2 regions of the Pedococcus aerophilus genome follow, and region 1 is predicted to be linked to the other one. Evidence: riboswitches for the same ligand, from Rfam matches in the RefSeq annotation. Region 1 holds a riboswitch; the other holds the start of a gene.
What was found. Region 1 has a riboswitch for S-adenosylmethionine ahead of ABD286_RS03850 (bifunctional o-acetylhomoserine/o-acetylserine sulfhydrylase). Riboswitches for the same ligand answer to the same signal wherever they lie in the genome.
Positions count from the first base shown of each region.

Region 2: another riboswitch for S-adenosylmethionine. It lies ahead of ABD286_RS15480 (aminotransferase class V-fold PLP-dependent enzyme); the one in region 1 lies ahead of ABD286_RS03850 (bifunctional o-acetylhomoserine/o-acetylserine sulfhydrylase).

Region 1 is NZ_BAAARN010000001.1:833,913-838,161, reverse strand. It holds gene ABD286_RS03855 (L-lactate permease) at 1-1,746, shown strand, start outside; SAM riboswitch class IV at 1,900-2,012, shown strand; gene ABD286_RS03850 (bifunctional o-acetylhomoserine/o-acetylserine sulfhydrylase) at 2,123-3,442, shown strand; gene hrpA (ATP-dependent RNA helicase HrpA) at 3,640-4,249, shown strand, end outside.
Region 2 is NZ_BAAARN010000004.1:190,986-195,234, forward strand. It holds gene ABD286_RS15475 (ribonuclease J) at 1-457, shown strand, start outside; gene ABD286_RS15480 (aminotransferase class V-fold PLP-dependent enzyme) at 513-1,997, opposite strand; SAM riboswitch class IV at 2,040-2,152, opposite strand; gene ABD286_RS15485 (FtsK/SpoIIIE family DNA translocase) at 2,582-4,249, shown strand, end outside.

The DNA.
Region 1 (4,249 bases):
TACAGACCGGAACTCGATGCCGTCGCCGGCTCACTGACCATCACCGCCCTCGTGGCGATGCTGCCCCTGCTGACCCTGTTCGTCCTGCTCGGCGTGCTGCGCCTGGCCGCGTGGAAGGCCGCCCTGATCTCGCTGGCGGTCTCGCTCGTCGTGGCCCTGGCTGCCTACTCCATGCCGGTCGGACCGGCCCTGTCCGCGGGGGTGGAGGGCGCTGCGTTCGGCTTCTTCCCGATCCTGTGGATCGTCATCAACGCGATCTGGGTCTACAACATGACCGTCGAGACGGGGCACTTCGACGTGCTGCGGCGCTCGTTCGCCAAGGTGAGCGACGACCAGCGGATCCAGGCCGTGATCATCGCATTCTGCTTCGGTGCGCTGCTCGAGGCGCTGGCCGGGTTCGGCACCCCCGTCGCCATCACCAGCGTCATGCTCATCGCGCTGGGCTTCCGGCCGATGAAGGCTGCCGTCGTGGCCCTGGTCGCCAACACGGCGCCGGTTGCGTTCGGGGCGCTGGCCGTGCCGATCACCACGCTGGCCACCGTCAGCGGTGAGTCGGAGAAGGTGCTGTCGCAGATCGTCGGGCGCCAGACACCGCTGCTCGGGGTGTTCGTGCCGATGGCCCTGGTCTACATCGTCGACAAGGGCAAGGGCGTCCGCGCCACCCTGCCGGCGACCCTCACGTGCGGCATCGCCTTCGCCGTGGCGCAGTTTGCGACGAGCAACTACCTCTCGACCCAGCTGACCGACATCGTCGCCGCCCTCGTGGGTGCGCTCTCGGTCGTGATCCTGCTGCGCGTGTGGCAGCCGTCGGACACCTACGTCGAGACCGAGACCGACAAGGACGAGCTCGTCGGTGCCCGCAGCAGTGCGTCGTCCTCCGGTGGGTCCTCCCGCTCCACCGGCTCGGCGTCCACGCGCCGCGGTGAGTCCCGTCGGCACGACGAGCCCGTGCCCTCGACGACGGTCAACGACCTTGCGGCCCGCGACGCCGGGAAGGTCGACAGCACCGGCGAGGTGGTCAAGGCCTACGCGCCCTACCTCATCATCATCGCGCTGTTCATCGTCGCCCAGCTGCCCGGCATCAAGGGAGCGCTGGACGCCCCCACACGGTCGTTCGCGTGGCCCGGCCTCGACGGCCTCCAGACGGCTGCGGGCAAGGAGTCGACGCTGCCGACGTTTAAGCTCAACTGGCTCAGTGCCGCCGGCACCCTGATGCTCATCGCCGGACTGTTCACGATCCCGGCGATCGGCATCTCGCCGGCCAAGGCGCTCAAGGCCTACGGCGCGACGTACAGGCAGCTCGCGTCGGCGATCCTCACGGTGATGGCGGTCCTCGGCCTCGCCTACGTCATGAACGCCTCGGGTCAGACCGCGACGCTCGGCTCGTGGATGGCCGGTGCGGGAGCGGCGTTCGCGATCCTCTCGCCGATCCTCGGCTGGCTGGGGGTCGCGGTGACCGGGTCCGACACCTCGTCGAACTCCCTCTTCGGTGCCCTCCAGGTCTCGGCGGCCAAGGACGTCGGACTCAGCCCTGCGCTGATGGCCGCGGCGAACTCCTCCGGTGGTGTCCTCGGCAAGATGATCTCGCCGCAGAACCTCGCCATCGCCGCCGCCGCGGTCGGTCTGTCCGGCCGCGAGGGCGACCTGTTCCGCAAGGTCGTCGGGTGGAGCCTGGGCTTCCTCGCGTTCATGTGCGTCATCGTGTTCCTCCAGTCCACCTCGGTGCTCGGCTGGATGCTGCCCTGACCGGCGGTGGCCGCAGCCTGACCGCGGCCTGACCGCGGCCTGACCGTTGTCCGACGGCGGCAGGACCGGCGCGCTCCGGGAGGAGCGGACCGGGTCCGCGATGAGAGACGGGTATGCCGCGTCGGCGACGACGCGGCATACCCTTGTCCCGTAGGTCATGAGTGCCAGTGCCAAGCCCCGGCTCGCTGGCCGGCAACCCTCCTCCGCGGTGGGGTGCCCCGGGTGAGGACCAGGCGCACGGCACCTGTCGTGCGCAAGCGCGGGAGACCCACCACGTGTCCCGCACCGTCTCCGGCGGTGGCGACCTGCAGCACCCACCCTCGGTGACGGACCACATCGACGCCGCCTGCGGCACCCGAGAGTGAAGGTCACTGACATGAGCAACGCCAACTGGTCGTTCGAGACCCGCCAGGTCCACGTGGGGCAGGAGCCCGACTCGGCCACCGGGGCCCGCGCCCTGCCGATCTACCAGACGACGTCCTACGTCTTCAAGGACACCGAGCACGCGGCAAACCTGTTCGCGCTCAAGGAGTTCGGCAACATCTACACCCGCATCATGAACCCCACGCAGGATGCTGTGGAGCAGCGCGTCGCGTCCCTCGAGGGCGGTGTCGGCGCCCTGCTGGTCGCCTCCGGCCAGGCGGCCGAGACCCTCGCCATCCTCAACATCGCGGAGGCCGGAGACCACGTCGTCGCCAGCCCGTCGCTCTACGGCGGCACGTACAACCTGCTCAAGCACACGCTGCCGAAGTTCGGCATCCAGGTGAGCTTCGTCGCCGACCCCAACGACATCGAGTCGTGGAAGGCCGCCGTCCAGCCCAACACCAAGCTGTTCTTCGGCGAGACCATCGCCAACCCCAAGTCCGAGGTGCTCGACATCGAGGCCGTCGCCGCGGCCGCCCACGAGGCAGGGGTGCCGCTCGTCGTCGACAACACCATCGCGACGCCGTACCTCATCCGCCCGCTGGAGTGGGGCGCGGACATCGTCGTGCACTCGGCGACGAAGTACCTGGGCGGCCACGGCACGTCGATCGCCGGCGTGATCGTCGACGGTGGCACGTTCGACTACGCCGCCGACCCGGAGAAGTTCCCCAACTACAACACCCCAGAGGAGAGCTACCACGGGCTCGTCTTCGCCCGCGACCTCGGCGTCGGCAGCCCGCTCGGGGCCAACCTCGCCTTCATCCTCAAGGCGCGCGTGCAGCTGCTGCGCGACCTCGGCCCGTCGGTGGCGCCGTTCAACGCGTTCCTCATCGCCCAGGGCATCGAGACCCTCAGCCTCCGCATCGACCGGCACCTCGAGAACACCCACAAGGTGGCCGAGTTCCTCCAGGGGCACGAGCAGGTCGAGAAGGTCGTCTGGGCCTCGCTGCCGGACCACGAGTCCTACGAGAAGGCGAAGAAGTACACGCCGCGGGGCGCTGGTGCGGTGCTGGCGTTCGAGATCGCCGGCGGGGTCGAGGCCGGGCGCCGGTTCGTCGAGGCGCTGGAGCTGCACAGCCACGTCGCCAACATCGGTGACGTGCGGTCGCTGGCGATCCACCCGGCGTCCACGACCCACTCGCAGGGCCCGGACAGCGACCGCCTCGCCGCCGGGGTGACCCCCGGCCTGGTGCGCCTCGCCGTCGGCATCGAGCACATCGACGACATCGTCGCCGACCTCGAGCAGGGGTTCATCGCCGCCAAGGGCGCCTGACCGGAGCGCAGACCCCGGGTGCAGCAACCTCTGCCAGCAGGGGTTGCTGCACCCGGGGCAGGGAGCAACCTGGGTGCGGGGCAGCAACGTCTGCTGGGTGGCGGCCACCCGACCTCAGGCGAAGGCCGCGGAAGCGACGCCGCGAGGGGCAGGGACAGCACGGTGTGGGCTCGCGCGGCCTCCGTATGCTGGCCTGCATGCCCTCCGCCGACGCCACCGAGCCCGGTGCTGCCCGGACGGCGGACGCAGTGAGCGAGGGCGCCCCCCGTGGCGCACGCAGCCGTCGCGGTCGACGCCCCGCTCGGGCGAACCGTGGCGCGGACACGGCGGACATGACGCGGGGGAGCAGGAGACCACGGCCGGTACGGGTGCCGCCACCGGTCCCGGAGCTGACCTACCCCGAGAACCTCCCGGTCGTCGCACGCAAGGACGACATCGCCGCTGCCATCCGCGACCACCAGGTCGTCATCGTGGCGGGGGAGACGGGCTCGGGGAAGACGACCCAGCTCCCCAAGATCTGCCTCGAGGTCGGTCGTGGGCAGGCCGGTCTGGTAGGCCACACCCAGCCGCGGCGGATCGCGGCCAGGTCGGTGGCCGAGCGCATCGCCGACGAGCTCGAGGTCGAGCTCGGCACGGCCATCGGCTACCAGGTGCGGTTCACCGACCAGAGCAGCGACAGCACCCTGGTCAAGGTCATGACCGACGGCATCCTGCTCAACGAGATGCAGCGCGACAAGCTGCTGCGCAAGTACGACACGATCATCATCGACGAGGCCCACGAGCGCAGCCTCAACATCGACTTCATCC
Region 2 (4,249 bases), on a different contig from region 1:
GCTCGCCGTCCAGACCGGCGTCCCGCGCGAGCGCGTCGTGCTGGCCGAGGACGGCGTCGTCGTCGACCTCGTCGACGGCCGTGCGAGCATCGTCGGGGCCGTCGACTGCGGGTACGTCTACGTCGACGGGTCGTCGGTCGGCGAGTTCGACGAGGCGCTGCTCAAGGACCGCCGCATCCTGCGCGACGAGGGGTTCATCTCCGTCATCGTCGTCATGGACTCCGCGACGGGCAAGGTCGCGGCCGGGCCCGAGATCCAGGCGCGCGGCTTCGCCGAGGACGACGAGATCTTCAACCAGGTGCGTCCCAAGATCGAGCAGGCGCTCGCCGACGCGACCGGCAAGGGCATCACCGACTCCCACCAGCTCGAGCAGGTCATGCGCCGGGCGATCGGTGGCTGGGTCGGCGGCAAGATCCGTCGCCGCCCGATGATCATTCCGGTCGTCATCCAGGCCTGAGACGCGACCGAGCGAGGCCCGCGCCGGCGCGGGCCCCGCTCGGCCGGGTACGGACCTACCAGGGGCGGGCGGGGGAGAGGTCGCGGGTGTCCTCCACCGGCAGCCAACCCTCGGCCGTGGCCTCGTATGCCGCCTGCGGACCGTTCGCCGCCAGGTCGGCGACCGCGGCGAGCAGGCGCTGCACGTGCTCTGCCGTCGTGCCCAGACCGACACTGGCACGGATCGCGGTCCCGGGCGCCTCGCCATACGGGTCGTCGAGGAGGATGTCGACGCACAGGTGGGCGCAGAACTTCCCGTCCCGGACCCCGATGCCGTGCTCGGCGGACAGCGCCGCCGAGACGAGCGAGCTGTCGAGGCCGTCGATGGTGAACGTCGCGACGGCGACCCGCTCGTGGTCCTCACCGAAGAGCGAGTAGGTCTCCACCCCGTCGATGGCGCGCAACCCGTCGATGAGAGCCGTGCCGAGCGAGGTCTCGTGCGCCTCCACGGCCTCGGCCCCGGCGCGCAGGGCGTGGCACGCGGCGGCGAGGGCGACGGCACCGATGACGTTGGGGCTGCCGGCCTCGTGGCGCGCGGCACCGGTGTGCCACGTGACCCCGCGCTCGGTGACGGCCTTGGTGGCGCCGCCGCCGGCGAGGTACGGCGTCGCCGCGTCGAGCCAGTCGGAGCGACCGGCGAGGACACCGGCGCCGAACGGTGCGTAGAGCTTGTGGCCGGACAGCACCACGTAGTCGACCCCGAGGTCGGCGAGGTCGACGCGGCGGTGCGGGGCGTACTGCGCGGCGTCGAGGACGACACGGGCACCGGCCTTGCGGGCGATCGCGGCGAGCTCGCGGACCGGCCAGACCTCGCCCGTGACGTTCGAGGCGCCGGTGAGCACGACGAGGCGGTGGCGGCTGTGCCGAGCCATCAGGGCGGTACGCAGCAGGACGGCGGCGTCGGCGGCGCTGCCGGGGACGGGCAGGCGGGTGGTCTGGCGGTCCTTCCACGGGAGCAGGGCCGCGTGGTGCTCGGTCTCGAAGACGAAGACCTGGGTGTCGCGCGGAAGGGCGCGGGCGAGCAGGTTGAACGAGTCGGTGCTGTTGCGGGTGAAGACGACCTGGTCGCCGTCGCGGGCGCCGACGAACGTGGCGACCTCCTCGCGGGCCTGCTCGTACCAGGCGCTCGTGACCTTGGAGGCGTAGCCGTTGCCGCGGTGCACGGAGGAGTAGGTGCGCAGGGCGCTGTCGACGGCGGCCTTGACGCTGACCAGGGCCGGCGTGGAGGCGGCGTGGTCGAAGTTGGCGTAGTCGACCGGACCGTTCAGGGTCGGGACGACCAGGCCGGCGGAGACGACCGCTGGCAGGTCGACGGTGACCGGCTCCACCGCGTCCTGCACGGCCTCGCGGGCGAGCGGGACCGTCGCCGGGGCGGTGAGCGGGGGAACGGCGCGCAGGTGCTCGCGGGTGTTCTCACGGGCGTGGGCCAGGGGGGCGGTCCGGCGGAACGCGCGCTCCGGCGTGCTCTCGGGAGTGGTCGGGGGGGTGCTCGCGATCGACATGGAGGTCAGCTCCTGGGTCCGGTGGGACCCGGGCTGTGCTCGGGTCCGCGCTTGCCGGCTGCGTGTGCAGACGACCCGGTCGTCACCCGGAGCACCCCACCGCGGTGGAGGGTTGCTGGTCAGCAAGCCGGGGCTTTGCGCTGACACTCATGACCTTGGTCGTCGACGGTAGCGGCGGTTGGGCGACGTTCTCCACCAGGTGAACGGTCCTTCTCGCCATCTGAGACCTCGGGGAGGTCCCAGGGTCACCCGGGCGGGAGGGGCACCCGCTCGGGTCGCGATGGTTCAGACGTGCTGGCGGGACCAGCGCACACCCTGCCCCCGTGTCCTCGTGCGCATGCGCCGACGGTCGAACCCCGAGGGGACGACCACCGGTGCGGGGTCCCGCCAGACGCATGATCGAGCGTGACAGCGCAGCACGGGCATGGGCGGCCGTTCGCGGGCGCGCTGCCCGAACCGGTGGTCAGGTTCCACCTGTTCGGTGGAGCACCCGTGCTCCCGGGCGGGCCGACGACAGCAGATCGGTGCTGGTGGAACGCGTGTGACGCGTGTGTCCGGTGGGACCTTCGCGTAGCCTGCGGACCATGGCCACACGTCCGTCGACCCCGACGCGCTCCTCCTCCGCCGGGTCGGCGCGCAAGGGCACCAGCACCCGTCCTGCCAACCGCCGCACCGCCGCACCCCGCAAGCAGCCTGCGCGGGGCAAGGCCAGCGGGGGCGGCCTGCCCTTCCCGCTGCGTGCGGTCCGGGGCACCTGGATGGGGATGGCGCACGTCGCGGGGGGCGCGGTGCGCCGCGTCGGCAACGGCGCCCGGGACCTCGAGCCGGAGCACCGTCGCGACGGTGTCGGCTTCCTCCTGCTCGGCCTGGCGATCGTCGTGGCAGCCCGCGAATGGTGGGCCCTCGAGGGTCAGGCCGGTGACGTCATCCACGCCGTCGTGGCCGGGACCTTCGGGCGGGTCGCGTACGCCGTGCCCCTCGCCCTGCTCTACCTCGGCATCCGGCTCCTGCGCGCCCCGCAGGACGACGGCGCCAACTCCCGCATCGGGATCGGCCTGGCCGCCCTCGCCTTCTCCGCCTCGGGCCTGGCCCACGTCGCCGCCGGCATCCCTGCTCCGCCGGAGGGCGCCGACGGCATGCGCGACGGCGGCGGCATCATCGGCTTCCTCGCCTCGAGCCCGCTCGAGGCCGCCGTCTCGGTCTACGGCACCGTCCCGATCCTGCTCATGCTCGGCTTCTTCGGCCTGCTCGTCATGACGGCCACGCCGGTCCACATGATCCCCGAGCGCCTCGCCGAGCTGCGCGACCACCTCCTGCACCGCGGCCTGGAGCTCGACGAGCCCCTCGCCGAGGAGCCCGAGAAGCCCAAGCGCCGTCGCCGCGTCATCGAGCCCGAGGGCCCGCTCGACGGTGACGAGGCGTTCGAGAAGGCCGCGGTCGTCGTCCCTGACGGCAAGGACGGCCTGCGCCCCGGCCAGAAGCGCCCCACCGCCCCGGGTGTGCTCGCCCCCGGTTCGTCCGGTGCGGGTGCCGGTGCGTCTGGTGCCGGCGCCGCCCCGGTCGATGCTGCTGCGGCAGCCCTCGCCAAGGTCCGCCCGGTGGCCGAGAAGGTCGTCCTCGAGGCGCCACCGACCACCCCGCTGCCCCAGCGCGTGGAGCAGCTGGCGCTCGCCGGCGACATCACGTACACGCTCCCCGACAACGCCCTGCTCGAGCCCGGCTCGCCGCACAAGGCCCGCAGCGCGGCCAACGACCGCGTCGTCGAGTCGCTCACCCAGGTGCTCGACCAGTTCGACATCGACGCCCAGGTCACCGGGTTCAGCCGCGGCCCGACCGTCACGCGCTACGAGGTCGAGCTCGGCCCCGGCATCAAGGTCGAGCGCGTCACGGCGCTGTCCAAGAACATCGCGTATGCCGTCGCCTCGGCCGACGTCCGCATCCTGTCCCCGATCCCGGGCAAGTCCGCCATCGGCATCGAGATCCCCAACACCGACCGTGAGAAGGTCAGCCTCGGCGACGTCCTGCGCAGCCAGGCCGCCCGCGGCAACGACCACCCGATGGTCATGGGTGTCGGCAAGGACGTCGAGGGCGGCTACGTCATCGCCAACCTCGCCAAGATGCCCCACCTGCTCGTCGCGGGCGCCACCGGCGCCGGCAAGTCGAGCTTCGTGAACTCGATGATCACCTCGATCCTCATGCGCTCGACGCCCGACGAGGTCCGCATGGTCCTGGTCGACCCCAAGCGAGTGGAG